DNA from 4 places in the Bradyrhizobium sp. BWC-3-1 genome. Region 1 is predicted to be linked to each of the others. Evidence: predicted binding sites of a transcription regulator. Region 1 holds the regulator's gene; each other region holds the start of a gene.
What was found. The regulator LexA, encoded in region 1, represses DNA repair genes until DNA is damaged. The targets are predictions, from matches to a motif close to TGTTCNNNNTGTGTTCNG.
Positions count from the first base shown of each region.

Region 2: RX329_RS33325 (DUF3072 domain-containing protein) is a predicted target of LexA. The motif match lies at 1,889-1,906, and genes of this name have one in related genera.
Region 3: RX329_RS03325 (DNA recombination protein RmuC) is a predicted target of LexA. The motif match lies at 2,035-2,052, and genes of this name have one in related genera.
Region 4: RX329_RS21975 (single-stranded DNA-binding protein) is a predicted target of LexA. The motif match lies at 2,067-2,084, and genes of this name have one in related genera.

Region 1 is NZ_CP136625.1:4,428,705-4,432,366, reverse strand. Features, by position in the region: gene glp (gephyrin-like molybdotransferase Glp) at 226-1,437, shown strand; gene lexA (transcriptional repressor LexA) at 1,614-2,315, shown strand; gene RX329_RS21465 (hypothetical protein) at 2,810-3,244, shown strand; partial or broken gene RX329_RS21460 (ComEC/Rec2 family competence protein) at 3,383-3,662, opposite strand, start outside.
Region 2 is NZ_CP136625.1:6,906,979-6,910,640, forward strand. Features, by position in the region: gene RX329_RS33295 (HWE histidine kinase domain-containing protein) at 1-289, shown strand, start outside; gene RX329_RS33300 (hypothetical protein) at 286-507, opposite strand; gene RX329_RS33305 (hypothetical protein) at 646-903, shown strand; gene RX329_RS33310 (hypothetical protein) at 999-1,247, shown strand; gene RX329_RS33315 (hypothetical protein) at 1,378-1,587, opposite strand; gene RX329_RS33320 (hypothetical protein) at 1,606-1,827, opposite strand; gene RX329_RS33325 (DUF3072 domain-containing protein) at 1,943-2,137, shown strand; gene RX329_RS33330 (DUF6496 domain-containing protein) at 2,223-2,540, shown strand; gene RX329_RS33335 (hypothetical protein) at 2,547-2,921, opposite strand; gene RX329_RS33340 (Do family serine endopeptidase) at 3,187-3,662, opposite strand, start outside.
Region 3 is NZ_CP136625.1:693,830-697,491, reverse strand. Features, by position in the region: gene truA (tRNA pseudouridine(38-40) synthase TruA) at 1-331, opposite strand, end outside; gene fmt (methionyl-tRNA formyltransferase) at 452-1,375, opposite strand; gene def (peptide deformylase) at 1,388-1,912, opposite strand; gene RX329_RS03325 (DNA recombination protein RmuC) at 2,084-3,283, shown strand; partial or broken gene RX329_RS03320 (GIY-YIG nuclease family protein) at 3,345-3,611, shown strand.
Region 4 is NZ_CP136625.1:4,533,310-4,536,971, reverse strand. Features, by position in the region: gene gyrA (DNA gyrase subunit A) at 1-1,036, opposite strand, end outside; gene RX329_RS21975 (single-stranded DNA-binding protein) at 1,406-1,903, opposite strand; gene RX329_RS21970 (outer membrane protein) at 2,339-3,121, shown strand; gene RX329_RS21965 (porin family protein) at 3,345-3,662, shown strand, end outside.

The DNA.
Region 1 (3,662 bases):
TGGCGCGTTCTCGCCTTGCCATGATTTTCGTCGCTTCCATGACCACTCTCCTGCCGATCTGTGACCTCCTTCGGATCATGCCGCGACGCGCTTGATCCTGCCTTCCGGAACAATGTGAAGGGGCGGGATGACTGTGCCTGCTCAGCCGCTTTTGCCTCTGCGCCTGCGCTCGGCTAGAAGACGTGCGGAACATTCGCCCGAACGTGCCGAGCAGGAGTTTTCGCCGTGGCCTTGATGCCGGTTTCTGACGCGCTTGCCGCGGTGCTGGCGGGTGCAGAGCCGCTGCCGGAAGAAATGATTTCCCTCGACGAGGCCTACCATCGCGTGCTCGCGCGTGACGTCGTGGCGCGGCGCACGCAGCCGCCGCAGGCGATGTCGGCGATGGACGGCTACGCGGTGCGCGCGGCCGATGCCGCGACGATCGATTCGGAGCTCACCGTCATCGGCGAAGTCGCAGCGGGCCGACCGTTCGAGGGGACGGTCGGAGCCGGCGAGGCCGTGCGGATCTTCACCGGCGGCGTCGTTCCCTTTGGCGCGGACGCCGTCGTGATCCAGGAGGACACGATCGCCGCCGGCAAGCGGATCACGATCAAGGAAGCCGCAATCGCCGGCCGGCACATCCGCCCCGCCGGCGTTGATTTCCGCGAGGGCGACGTGCTCCTGCGCAAGGGAAGCCGTTTGACCGAGCGAGACCTCGCGCTCGCCGCCGGGATGAATCATCCGCACCTTGCCGTTGTCAGGCGTCCGAAGGTCGCGATTCTCGCCACCGGCGACGAGCTGGTGATGCCGGGCACCACGCCCGGCCACGGCCAGATCGTCTATTCCAACGGCTACGCCCTGCACGCGCTCGCCCGCAGCGAGGGCGCCGAGACCATCGACCTCGGTATTGCCGCCGACACGCTCGAGGCCACCACCGCCGGCATCCGCCGCGCCCGCGAGAGCGGCGCCGACGTCCTGATCACGACCGGCGGCGCATCGGTCGGCGACCACGATCTGGTCCAGCAGGCACTGCGGGACGAAGGCATCGCGATGGCGTTCTGGAAGATCGCGATGCGGCCAGGCAAGCCGATGATGCACGGGCGACTCGGCGCAATGGGTGTGATCGGCCTGCCGGGCAATCCCGTATCGTCCTACGTGTGCGCTTTCCTGTTCATGGTGCCGCTGATTCGCGCCCTGTCGGGCCGTTCAGTGATTCACCATCGCCGTGAACGCGCCGTGCTCGGCCGCGACGTCGGCGCCAACGACCAGCGCGAGGACTATCTGCGCGCGCATCTTGAGGAGCGTGACGATGGCACACGCGTCGTTGTTCCCGTCAATCATCAGGACTCTTCGCTGCTTGCGAATCTCGCTGCAGCACAGGTACTTCTCGTCCGCGCACCATTCGCGCCGAAGGCCGAAGCCGGCACGGCTTGCGAAGTGTTGCGGCTCCCCGTCTGAGCGCCCCCGCAACGCGCGTTCCGCGCACTTTGCTCTGTTCACGGTAAATTAAGCAGTTGCGGAACATGTATCGAACATATAGTGTCTGTTCATGATTTGTTTCGAGCATGCAGCGGCTTATGGCCGAATTCAGCGTCTCGGAATCGGACGACATCAACCGGGGGACTTTGGTCGAGATGTTAACGCGCAAACAATACGAGCTTCTGCGGTTCATCAGTGAACGTCTGAAGGAAAGCGGCGTGCCGCCCTCCTTCGACGAGATGAAGGATGCGCTCGATCTGCGCTCGAAGTCGGGCATCCATCGCCTGATCACGGCGCTCGAGGAGCGTGGCTTCATCCGACGCCTGCCCAACCGCGCCCGTGCGATTGAAGTCATCAAGCTGCCGGAGCTCCAGGCAGCCGCTGGCAGCCGCCGCGGCTTCACGCCGAGCGTCATCGAGGGCAATCTCGGCAAGGTGCGTGCGAGCGCGAGCCTGCCCGCTGACGAGGGCGAACGTCCCGTCGCGGTGCCGGTGATGGGCCGCATCGCGGCCGGCACGCCGATCGAGGCGTTGCAGACCCGCAGCCATACTATCAGCGTACCGCCTGACATGCTCGGCTCGGGCGAGCATTACGCGCTGGAAGTGCGCGGCGACTCGATGGTCGAAGCCGGCATTCTCGACGGCGACATGGCCCTGATCCAGCGCAACGAGAGCGCCGATACCGGCGACATCGTGGTGGCGCTGATCGACGACGAGGAAGCGACGCTGAAGCGCTTCCGCCGTCGCGGCGCCTCGATCGCGCTCGAGCCCGCCAACGCGGCCTATGAGGTCCGCATCCTGCCGCCCAACCGGGTGAAGATTCAGGGCAAGCTGATCGGGCTTTACCGGAAGTACTGATACCGGGAGTCCTTTCTATCGGCAGTACTTCATATCGGAAGCACTTCATGCCGGAGGTGCTTGGCGCCTCGCGCGCTTCCGATCGGCATCGCCGGTCAGAGATTGGAGCGGATCATCGTCCGCTCCGGCTGGATAGCCTTTCTGGTTCTGCACAGACTATCCGGCCCCTCCTCCAACGCTGGCTCCTCGCCACGCCGACGAAGCAGCACCGCTTCAAGCAGCACCGCTTCGCGGCTCGGTTGTTCGAGGAAACAGCGACCAGCGGTCAAGTTCGGCCGTTGCAGCCAAGTTGGCAATGTTCGCGTACGCGCCTCCCGAATGCATCGCGGCGAGCTTTGTTCCTATTGAATTCGGGAAAGATAATGTGATCGCGGCTTGCGGAAGCCAGCCGCAGATTTGCCCACAACCAAGCACAGCGTTCGTGCTTCCACTCTGATAGAGGCCTGCGCCTCGATAAGAGACGCGGGTTGCTATCCCAGCATGAGGAGCACCCGATGTGTGACTACAGCCTACATGCCGTCGCGTCGCGCCCCGCCGAAGTCGGCGAGACGATCGTCACGACAAGCTTCCGCGGCACCTCGACGCGCGGCTTCGCCTCTGCAGCCGATCCGTCCGTCGCCGTCTGCCTGCTGCCGGGGACGGAGCTCGCCTTCGCCGACGACGTCCGCTACGACAATCGCTGGATCTGGACGCGCACCATCAATTCCCGCGTCGGCAAGTTCGGCAAGATCGATCCGCACGTTCCCGACCGCCATCATGATGCGATCGAATTCCCCGACGGCAAATACGTGCTGGTGACGCAGCTCGTCGAAGGCCAGCGCGCGACGGTGCTGCAACTGCCGGTGACTCAGTCGGTCACCGAGCGCGAGCACAAGGCGCAGATCACCGCCGACAGGCAGCCGACCGTCACGCACCTGCCGATCGGCTGACAGAGCCGCCCTCCGGCTACGAGGTCGGAGGTCAGGATTGAATCGCCATCGCCGGCCGTGGCCGGCGAGATGGTGTGGTTTGCGCCCCGCGAATCCGAACGGACGCACCGAACCACTGCGTTGCTCCGCACCATCAGATCAATCGTCGGCTTGCAGGTCGGTGTCCGCCGGCGTTGCGTCCTTGATGCGAGGCGCGGTCGACTTTGGCGCGAGGCTGCCGTCGAAATCACCCTCGCCGGCGCCGGCCGGCAACCAGGGGCGGCTCGTGCCTCTCGCCCTCACTGCCTGAACCACAAAACCGTCACCACGCTGCGTCAGCGCCAGCGCGCTCTGGCTGGCGAGCCGCTGCCGATCGACCACCATCGCCGCGCAATCGGGCGGCGCGGGACGAGTCGTCACCACCAGGGCGGCCCGACTG
Region 2 (3,662 bases), 2.5 Mb from region 1:
GACGGGACGGCTCGCGATCGGCTGGCAGGTCGAGGACGAGCTGCTCACGCTGACGTGGGAGGAGACCGGCGGCCCGCTGGTCATGACACCGAAATCCCGCGGCTTTGGTACGCGGAGCCTGCTTGCGAGCGTCGAGTCCCAGCTCGGTGGGCAGGCGCGATTCGATTGGCGGGCCGAGGGTCTGCTGTGCCGGCTCGAGGTGCCGTTGGTCCGCAAGACTGCCGCGACGACCGCGCCCGGCAACTTCGAAGCCGCCAGCTCCGCCGAATTGCAGCGCGCTTCCGGCTAACCGGAGGCCGCACTCTTCCTGCGCTGCGTCGTTTGCGGCTCGCGCGCGACCCGTCCTTCGAGCCAGGCTTCTGTTTGGGCGAGATCGCGCAGAGCCTTGGCATAGCGGCACGCCGCGCTTCGCTCCGCGCCGCGGGGCAGCTTGCGCGCTTTGCGGAGGATGTCCGCAGCGGCGTTACGATAAGCCAGAGAGCGATAGAGAAAGACCACCTTACCCATATCGAATGTTCCCGTGTTGCGCGGTCATTCTCGCCCACCCGGCATGAACGTCGGATGAAGCGGACGATGACAATTCCTTCATGCGGGTGGAACCGGCGCGTGTCGCAGGCGTTGCATGCGAGATTGGGATAGAGTTCCATGCGCGCGAAGAAGTCGTCTGACCTGATCTCTCCCAGCGGGCTCGTCAAGCTGATGACGCACGCGATGATGGGCGCAGCCTTAGGACTCGCTTTCAGCCTCTTGCTCGTGCTGTCCAATCCCGGCGTCGCCAATTTGCTGAGTCACGGCGGAAGGCAGGCCGTGGTCGTTTTCGCCCTCACCTTGGTGACGACGTTCGCGATCGGCGCGACACTGACCGGCGTCGTATTCATCCTCGCCGAGGACAAGCAATCTTGAACTATGCGTGCTTTACCGGAATTTCTTCGTTCGGAACTCCTGCGACGAATGGCAGTTTGCTGCCTGCGTCAATTCAACTCAGGGAGTTCCCGCAGATGAAGACCACCAAGCTCGCTCTTGCCGTGATGTTGGCAACCGGCCTCGCCGCCGCACCGTTCGCAGTGCAGGCCAAGTCGCATAAGGCAAAACACGGATCATCGATGTCGACGTCGCAGACCACCACGGGCGCCAACACCAAGTCCTCCAAGGGTGCTGATCCCTCCGGTCAGGGCGGCTCCGGCCCCGGCTCCGACCAGGGCGGCACCATGACGAACAACAAGGCCGGTATGAGCAACACCAAGTAGGCGTTCGGCGAAAACACGAAGGCCCCGCGATCGCGGGGCCTTTTGCTTTGGTATTCGAACAGACTTCTCTCGGGCCGCTTCGTCAACATGCGGTATCGACGAGCCCCGCACCTCGCGTTGCGCGCAGGCTTCAGCTACGATGGCTGCCCAGGATGTCAGGATGAACGCCTGCAGGATCTGACTTCACCAGATGGTCGAGTCGTGCGCGCTTGCGCGCGATCAAGAGCTGGGCCGCGGCGTCGTCGAGCCCCTCGCGTTGCAGCTGCCGGATGGCAGAGCCCAGTTCGAGAATCTCGGCGCGCAGCTTTAGAATCCGGTATGCATCCGGGACTTCCTCCACCGTGCGCTCCCAAGGCTCTCAGCGGCGCGCGATCACGCGCAGAGGACTACCTGATGTCTTCGCGGAACGAAGGCGCATCCTATCGCGGACATTCGGCAGGACATCGCCGCCACCTGCAGCCTTCCATTCGCCGATCAGCAGATTGATTTTCCGGCGCAGATCCATCTGCGCCAGGGCCTTCTCCGTGCAGTCCCGATCGCGCTCGACGAGCTCGCGTACGGCCGCCTCGACATCGGCCATTTCCAGCCTCAAGGCGCTGATTTTACGTCGAATTTCATTAATTCTGTTGTCCATGGCTTGTTAGAACAAAATAAGAACATATAGTCAAGTCACGATTTCAGAAGGGAGAAGCGACATGCAGGTTCAAGGTAAATACGATGCCAAGTCTTTCCTCACCGAGCAGATGACGCGGGCGCAGGGCCTCCGGCTGAAACGGCTGAGCGAAGAGGCGTATCAGCCCGCGCAATACGCGCGGGATCTGTCCTCCAGCGAGGCAGCACGGCGCATTCAGGTGCTGGAAGCGGAGATCGAGCTGGCGGATTCGTTCTAGGCTAGGTCGCCCATCCGGAACGTTGCTTGCGCTTTCGGAACCATGCCTGTCCCGGATTGTTTTCCCAGGCCAAGGGAGAACATGCATGGCACGCAAGGCAAAGAAGCGCCGCTACTCGCGCAGCTCCGGCAGCGATGTCGAAGGCGAGATGAAGCGCTACAAGAAGGGGACCGCGAAAAGCGGACCGGGCGGTCGAGGCGGACGCGTGAAGAGCCGCAAGCAGGCAATCGCGATCGGCCTGTCGAAAGCGCGCAAGAAGGGCAAGAAGGTCCCGAAGAAGGCCGCGAAACGAAAGACGTCCAAGAAGACGTCAAAGAAGACATCTCGGAAAACATCCAAGAAGACTTCGAGAAAGAGTTCGAAGAAGACGTCGAAGCGCAAATCCTCCAAACGGTCGCGCTGACCTCAGTCAGATCATGCTGCCCGGCATGAAGCAGCGGATCGAAACGCCGAACGCGGTCTTCACCGGCCACACCATGGTGCGGCCGGCCCGGTTCGGCTCGGTGATCACGGCTTCGTCCGGTACCTCGACCCACTCGCCGTCGAGCCGCACGCGGTAATGTCCATTGTGCGAGTCCCAATCGGGATCGGCGACCGCAAACCCATCCGCATCCGAGCAGCACGGACCGAGATGGCTGCGCAGGCCGTCGAACCACGGCTTGAGAGGTGAGTCCGCGTAGCGGCCGTCGTCGCGCCCGAGAGCGTTTCCACCCCATAGCACGAGCGGCGCTACCAACGGCGCCACAAGCAGCGCACTTCTCAGCGAGAGCTTCAATCGATCCATGTCGGCACCGATCAAATACGAATTGCCGGCCGGCTCAGCGGCGGCAAGTTCGAAGTTCCACGCTTGCAATCCGGCGGCTTCATTGCCGCCGAGTCCGTACGAGATCCGCAATTGTGATGAGCGAACACGGCTTTTTCGGACGAAACCGGGTCATCCTCCCTGCCGTTAACGAGAATGTTATCGGCGATGTGCGGAAATCCTGAAGGCGAACGGGAAAGGCGGCCCGAAGGCCGCCTTTTTGGAGTTGCGCCGATCGACGTTCGCCTTATGCGAGCGGCACCGCCACGAACCGGGTCGTCTGCGCGCTTCTGACCTGCAGCAGCACGCTGCGCTTGCCGGACGATTTCGCCTGCGCCAGCTCCGAACGGACATCGCCGATATTGGCGACGGCGTTGCCGCCCACGTTGAGGATGACGTCGCCGGTCTGGATGCCGCGTTGCGCGGCCGGGCCTTGCGGATCGACTTCAGTGACGACGACGCCCTTCTGGCCGGCGCCCTGCACGTCGCCCGCCGGAGCCAGGCTGAGCCCGAGACGCGGCGGCATGCCGGCATCTGGCTGCGACTTGCCCTCGTCGGCTCTAGCCTGCCGCTCGTTCGGCAACTCGCCAAGCGCCAGTGTCACCGTCTTGCTGTCGCCCTTGTGGACGACATCGAGCTTCACGGACGTGCCCGGCGCCAGGGTGGCGATGGTGCGGGCGAGATCGCGGGAATCCTTGATCGCGGTGCCGTTGACGGCGGTGA
Region 3 (3,662 bases), 3.7 Mb from region 1:
AGTGGCGCTTGATGGCCGAAAAGCGCGCCTCGAAACTATCAGGCACGATATCCGCTTCGAGCACCGCGACAGGATGCGGGCGCAGATGCGCATTCAAGCCGTCGCGAAAACGGCCCGGCGGAAACTGCTTGCCGACATCGACATGCGCGACCTGGCCGCGCGCATGCACGCCGGCATCGGTGCGGCCGGCACCATGGACGCGCGCATCCGCGCCGGTCATCGCCTTCACAGCGGCCTCCAACGCGCCCTGCACCGAGGGCAGCGTCTCCTGCACCTGCCAGCCGAAGAACGGCGCGCCGTCATATTCGATGGTGAGCTTGTAGCGGGGCATCTTGTCCAGTTTCGCTGTCATCGCCCGGCTCGACCGGGCAATCCAGTACTCCGCAGCCTATCCGTTCGACCGAGAAGCCTCGGCGTACTGGATACCCCGCCCTCGCGGGGTATGACAGCGTCAGGTGAATTTGGCGCCGGTCTTCAACGGCACGCCGCGCAGGAAGTCCGCGGCCTGCATGCGTGCCTTGCCTTCGCGCTGGAGCTCGATCAGACGGATTGCACCCTCGCCGCAGGCGATGGTGAGGTGATCGTCGAGCACCTCGCCGGGTGCGCCCGTGCCTTTCGCCAGCTCGCAGCGCAGGATCTTGACCCGCGCATTCTCAAGTTCGGCCCAGGCGCCGGGAAACGGCGACAGGCCGTGGATATGGCGCAGCACCTCGCGCGCGGGCCTGGTCCAGTCGATCCGCGCCTCGGCCTTGTCGATCTTGGCGGCATAGGTGACGCCGTCCTCGCTCTGCTGCTTCAGCTGAAGCCCACCGCGGGCCAGCGCGGCCATGGCGCGCACCATCAGATCGGCACCGAGCCGCGACAGACGATCGTGCAGATCGAGCGCGGTCATGTTGTCCGTGATCGCGAGCCGTTCCGCCATGGCGACGTCGCCGGTGTCGAGGCCAACATCCATCTTCATCACCATCACGCCGCTCTCGGCATCGCCGGCCATGATCGCGCGGTTGATGGGAGCGGCACCGCGCCAGCGTGGCAGCAGCGAGGCGTGCAGGTTGTAGCAGCCGAGCTTCGGCGCATCGAGGATCGCCTGCGGCAGGATCATGCCATAGGCGACGACGACGGCCGCATCGGCGTCAAAGGCGCGAAATTCTTCCAGCGCCTCCGGCGTTTTCAAAGTCTTCGGCGTCAGCACGGGCACACCGAGCTTTCGCGCAGCCTCTTCCACCGGGGTCGGCTGCAATTGCAGCCCGCGCCGTCCGCCGGGCTTCGGCGCGCGCGTGTACACGGCCGCGATCTCGTGGCCATGCGCGACGAGCTCGAGCAGCGTCGGCACGGAGAAATCGGGCGTGCCCATGAAGATCAGGCGGAGGGGCATCGACAGAGAACCTCACTCCGCGCGCTTGGCGGCTTTCTCGAACTTCTTCAGCACGCGGTCGCGCTTGAGCTTTGACAGATAGTCGACGAACAGCACGCCGTTGAGATGGTCGATCTCGTGTTGGATGCAGGTGGCGTAGAGGCCTTCGGCGTCCTCCTCGTGCACCTTGCCGTCGAGATCGGTGTAGCGCACCCGCACCTTCGCAGGGCGCTCGACCTCCTCGTAATATTCGGGGATCGACAGGCAGCCTTCCTCGTAGACCGACAGGTCCTCCGAAGAGGCGATGATTTCCGGATTGATGAAGACGCGCGGCTCGGGCTTGGTCTCGCCGTCCTGGTCGGGCTTGGCGAGGTCCATGGTGATCAGCCGCAACGGCTGCGCGATCTGGATCGCCGCGAGCCCGATGCCGGGCGCGTCGTACATGGTCTCGAACATGTCGTCGGCAAGCTTGCGGATCTCCGGCGTGACCTTCTCGATCGGCTTGGAGACCAGACGCAGCTGCTTGTCGGGCAGGATGATGATTTCTCTGAGGGCCATGGCCGCGATTTAAGCCGCGCGTTCGATGCGGTCAATGCGGCCGGGAACCCCGTTAACCCTCCGCTAACCATAAAACTTCAGGTTTCGTTAACCATAAAAATTAACAGAGCATTTACCATAAATGTTCGCTATTCGTTCGTGTCTCGAAGCGAATCGGCTAGAAGCAGGGGCATGAACGAGGTCATTTTCATGCTTGGCGACTGGCCGGTGCGCACCGTGGACGCGCTGATCGGCTTCGGCGCCCTGGTCCTTATCCTGCTGCTCGTGATTGCCGTCGTGATCGCGCGGTCAGGGCGGCGCGGCGCGGAACTCGCGATGGCCAACGCCATCCGCGCCGACGAGCTCGAGGAGCGCATCAGCCAGATGCTGCACGCCCAGAGCGAGGCTGCGGGGCGAGTCGACGCCATGACCCAGACGCTGGCCGGCCGCCAGGCCGACATGGCGCGCGCGGTCAACGAGCGGCTGGATTCGGTGACCCACCGCGTCGGCCAGTCCATGGAGCACTCGACCCGCAACACCATGGAGAGCCTGCACGCGCTGCACGAGCGGCTCGGCATCATCGACAGCGCACACAAGAACCTCACCGACCTCACCACGCAGGTGACGACCCTGCGCGACGTGCTCGCCAACAAGCAGTCGCGCGGCGCCTTCGGTCAGGCGCGGATGGAAGCGATCGTCCAGGACGGTCTGCCGAAGGGCGCCTACGAGTTCCAGTTCACGCTCTCGACCGGCAAGCGTCCGGACTGCGTCGTGTTCCTGCCCGACCAGCGTCCGCTCTGCATCGACGCGAAATTTCCGCTGGAGGCGATGACCGCGCTGCATGATGCACGCACCGATGAGGAAAAGCGCATCGCCACGCAGCGGCTGCGCGGTGACGTGATGAAGCATGTCAGCGACATCGCCGAAAAATATCTCGTCGCCGGCGAGACCCAGGAAATGGCGTTGATGTTCGTGCCGTCGGAATCGGTCTACGCCGAGATCCACGACGGTTTCGACGACGTGATCCAGAAGGCGTATCGCGCCCGTGTCGTGCTGGTGTCGCCGTCGCTGCTGATGCTGGCGATCCAGGTGATGCAGCAGATCATGAAGGACGCGCGCATGCGCGATGCCGCCGACCAGATCCAGACCGAAGTGATCAAGCTCGGCGACGACCTCGGCCGCCTGCGCGATCGCGTGCTGAAATTGCAGAAGCACTTTGCCGACGCGAACGAGGACGTCCGCCAGATCCTGATCTCCGCCGACAAGATCGAGAAGCGCGCGGGGCGCATCGAAGAGCTCGATTTCAGCAAGAGCGATGCCCCCGAAGCCCCGCATCTCGTGGCGACCGGCGCTGCCGAGTTGTTCCCGAGGAAGCTCCAGGCGGGGGAGTAGAATATAGAACACACTGTCGTCGCCGGCTTGACCGGGCGACCCAGTATCCCAGAGACGGCAGATGGGCGGGCGCTGCTACTACGTGTACATTCTCGCCAGCAAGATGGGCGACACGCTCTACATTGGCGTAACGAACGATCTCATCCGCCGTGTGGCCGAACACAAATTGCAGTTAGTCGAGAGCTTCACGAAGGAATAGGGCGTTGTGAAGCTAGTCTATTTCGAGCAATTCGATGATCCCGAGAATGCGATAAAACGCGAGAAGCGCCTGAAAAAATGGACGCGCGCCTGGAAGATTGCGCTGATCGAGAAGGATAATCCCGATTGAAACGATCTCTATGCGGAGATCGCGGGCCCTCCATAACTCCGGCCTCTGGAA
Region 4 (3,662 bases), 100 kb from region 1:
GCGCCACCATGTTGACGCCGAAGCTCGTCTGCAGCGGCGTGAACCTGTAGAGCTGATTGAGCACCACATCCGGCACGGCGTCGCGCTTCAATTCGATGACGACGCGGTAGCCGTCGCGATCGGATTCATCGCGCAGGTCCCCGATGCCTTCGATCTTCTTTTCCTTGACCAGCTCGGCGATGCGCTCGACCATCGTCGCCTTGTTCACCTGGTAGGGAATCTCGGTGATGATGATCGCCTCGCGCTCCTTGCGGATGGTCTCGATCGCGACCTTGCCGCGCATCATGACCGAGCCGCGGCCGAGGTGATAGGCGGCGCGGATGCCCTGCCGTCCGAGGATGACGCCGCCGGTCGGGAAGTCCGGTCCCGGCACGATGTTGATGAGCTCGTCGATGGTGAGCGCGGGGTTGTCGATCAGCGCGACGCAGGCGTCGATGACCTCGCCGAGATTGTGCGGCGGGATGTTGGTCGCCATGCCGACCGCGATGCCGCCGGCGCCGTTGACGAGAAGGTTCGGGAACTTGGCTGGCAAGACCGACGGTTCGGTCTCGTTGTTGTCGTAGTTCGGCTGGAAGTCGACCGTGTCCTTGTCGATGTCGGTTAGCAGAGCCAGCGCCGCCTTCGTCAATCGGGCTTCGGTATAACGATAGGCAGCCGGGGGATCGCCGTCGACCGAGCCGAAATTGCCCTGGCCGTCGATCAGCGGCACGCGCATGGAGAAATCCTGCGCCATCCGGACCATGGCGTCGTAGATCGACTGGTCGCCATGCGGATGATATTTACCGATGACGTCACCGACCACGCGGGCGGACTTGACGTACTTCTTGTCCGGCGTGTGCCCCTGCTCGTTCATCGAGTACAGGATGCGGCGATGCACCGGCTTCAGGCCATCGCGGGCGTCAGGCAGCGCCCGCGCCACGATCACGCTCATGGCGTAGTCGAGATAGGACTTCTTCATCTCCTCGAAGATGGAGACGGGGCGAATATCCGAGGGTTGCGCCGGCTGGTCGCCGGGCTTGTCGTCGTCGTCAGCCAAGGGGAAATCCGGTGAGGTTTTATCTGGGAATCATATAGCGCATCGAGCCTCTGATAACCACCCTCGCGGCGTTCTGGGAAGCGCTTTTTCCGCCTATTTTTCCAACAACTTAAGCCCTTGCGAGCGGTGTCTCGGACAGCACTCGCATCGGCCTTGCAAAATCGCCGCTCACGCGTGGAAAACCGCGCGGTGAGCTTGCCGCGTCGGCGCGTTTGCCAAGCCGCAATCCGAGCTCACCCAAACATGAAGCGGGCCCGGAAATGCCGAGCCCGTCCTGTCGATTAGTGGGATGTTCTGACATGAGATGAGAAGCGCCGCCCATCCGGCCGGGCGTCCGCATCAGGCGCCGCGTTCTTGGAGCGGAATCGCTCAGAACGGGATATCGTCGTCCATGTCGCTGTTGCGGCCACCGCCGCCGGCGGCAACAGGGCGCCGCGGCGCGCTGCTGACCGGACCGGAGGAGCCGAAATCGCCGCCCGGCTCGTCGCCGAAGCTGCCGCCTCCGCCACCGCCGCTACGACCGTCCAGCATCGTCAAGGTCGAGTTGAACCCCTGCAGCACGACTTCGGTCGAGTACTTTTCGACACCGCTCTGGTCGGTCCATTTGCGGGTCTGGAGCGCACCCTCGACGTAAATCTTGGCGCCCTTCTTCAGATACTGTTCGGCGACCTTGCAGAGCCCTTCATTGAAGATCACGACGCGGTGCCACTCGGTCTTTTCCTTGCGCTCGCCAGTCGCCTTGTCGCGCCACGTCTCCGAGGTCGCGACGCTCAGATTGGCGATCGGCCGCCCGTCCTGGGTGCGGCGGATTTCAGGATCCTTGCCGAGATTTCCAACCAGAATGACCTTGTTGACGCTTCCCGCCATCTCCGCTCTCCGCTCCGAATGCCACTGAATTCAAGAAGGCCGGTCCGCTCCCGCGTTCCGCCGTGCCTGTTGAGGCGACCCTATACGCTCGCCGAACACTTGCGGACGACGATCAGGCCGTCACCCTTCCGGTTATCCCCACATATAGCATCGACCTCCGGTTCGTTCCAGATTTGTTCTTGGCGAAGACAGATCTGAAGGCGTGGGATCGATCGGCCACATGTGTTGCGGAAAGGCACAGGTCGATTGGAACCTTTGTAGGTTCCGTTCAGCAAGTTATGGGTACTCGCACTGCCGCGGTCTTGTTGCATTTGGGAGACGGACTCTGCCGCTCCGTAGAGCTACGGTTGCCTCGGACTTAGTTCATATGGGCCCTCGCGCCTGATCAGCCGCTTCGGGGAAATAAGAAGCGGACGAAACCTGGGGAGACTGGCAATGAATAAGCTTCTTATTTGTGCAATCGGTGCAGTGGCGATGGGCTTGTCGGCTCCCGCAAGCGCGGCGGACATGGCCGCGCGTCCCTACACCAAAGCCCCGCCGCCGGCGGTTGCCGCCATCTACGACTGGAGCGGCTTCTACATCGGCATCAACGGCGGCGGTGGCTCCAGCCACAAGTGCTGGGACTTCGTCACGCCCGCGACCGGCGTTCTCGTCGGCGAAGGCTGTCACAATGCAACAGGGGGCACCGTCGGCGGCCAGATCGGCTATCGCTGGCAGTCCGCCAATTGGGTGTTCGGTCTGGAAGGCCAGGGCAACTGGGCTGATTTCCGGGGCGACAACGTGAGCACCCTCTTCCCTGGTACCGCTTTGGTGACGGGTGATCGCAACCGTTCCCGCATCGACGCTTTCGGTCTCATCACCGGTCAGGTCGGTTACGCCTGGAACAACGTGCTGCTTTACGTGAAGGGCGGCGCCGCCGTCGTCGGTGACAAGTACGACATCTACGCTGCTGCGGGTACGCCCGGCGCGGGCGCGCTGCTGGCTTCGGCCCGGGAGACTCGCTGGGGTGGCACGGTCGGGGCCGGTCTGGAATTCGGCTTCGCCCCGAACTGGTCGCTGGGCTTTGAGTACGACCACATCTTCCTTGGCGATCGCACGATCGGCTTCACAACGCCTGCGGGTGCGGTATTCGGCAGCGACCGGATTCGCCAGGACGTAGACATGGGCCTGGTCCGCTTGAACTATCGCTGGGGCGGTCCGGCCATCGCAAGGTACTGATCGCGCTGGACATATCGCACTTCGAAGGCCGGCCTTGCGCCGGCCTTTTGCTGTGCAGTCCTCCGATATTAATCGGTCAATAACCGTTCCGATCGTTGTTGCTTTTGAGTGACACAACTTGCGGCTTCACTGGTGTAAGTACGGCATCAGTTGGGCAAGTGAGTCCGATGCCCTCCCTATCGTGGAAGGCACAATCAGAAACTGGGACTGGGATTAGTTGAAAATGAAAAAGGTTTTGTTGGCTTCGGCCTGTTTGTTCGCTCTCGCTGCCCCGGCTTCGGCCGCTGATCTCGCGGCGCGCCCCTACACCAAGGCCCCGGTGGCCATGGCTTCGGTCTACAACTGGACCGGCTTCTACCTCGGTATCGTCGGTGGCGGCGCTTGGGAAAATTCCTCGACCGACCCGAAGATGAAGGGCGGCTTCGTCGGCGGTACTGCCGGCTACAACTGGCAGACCGGCAATGTCGTGTTCGGCGTCGAGGCCGATGGTTCCTGGGCTGATGTCAGCGCGTCGGTCACCGGCCCCGTTGCCGTCCCCGGC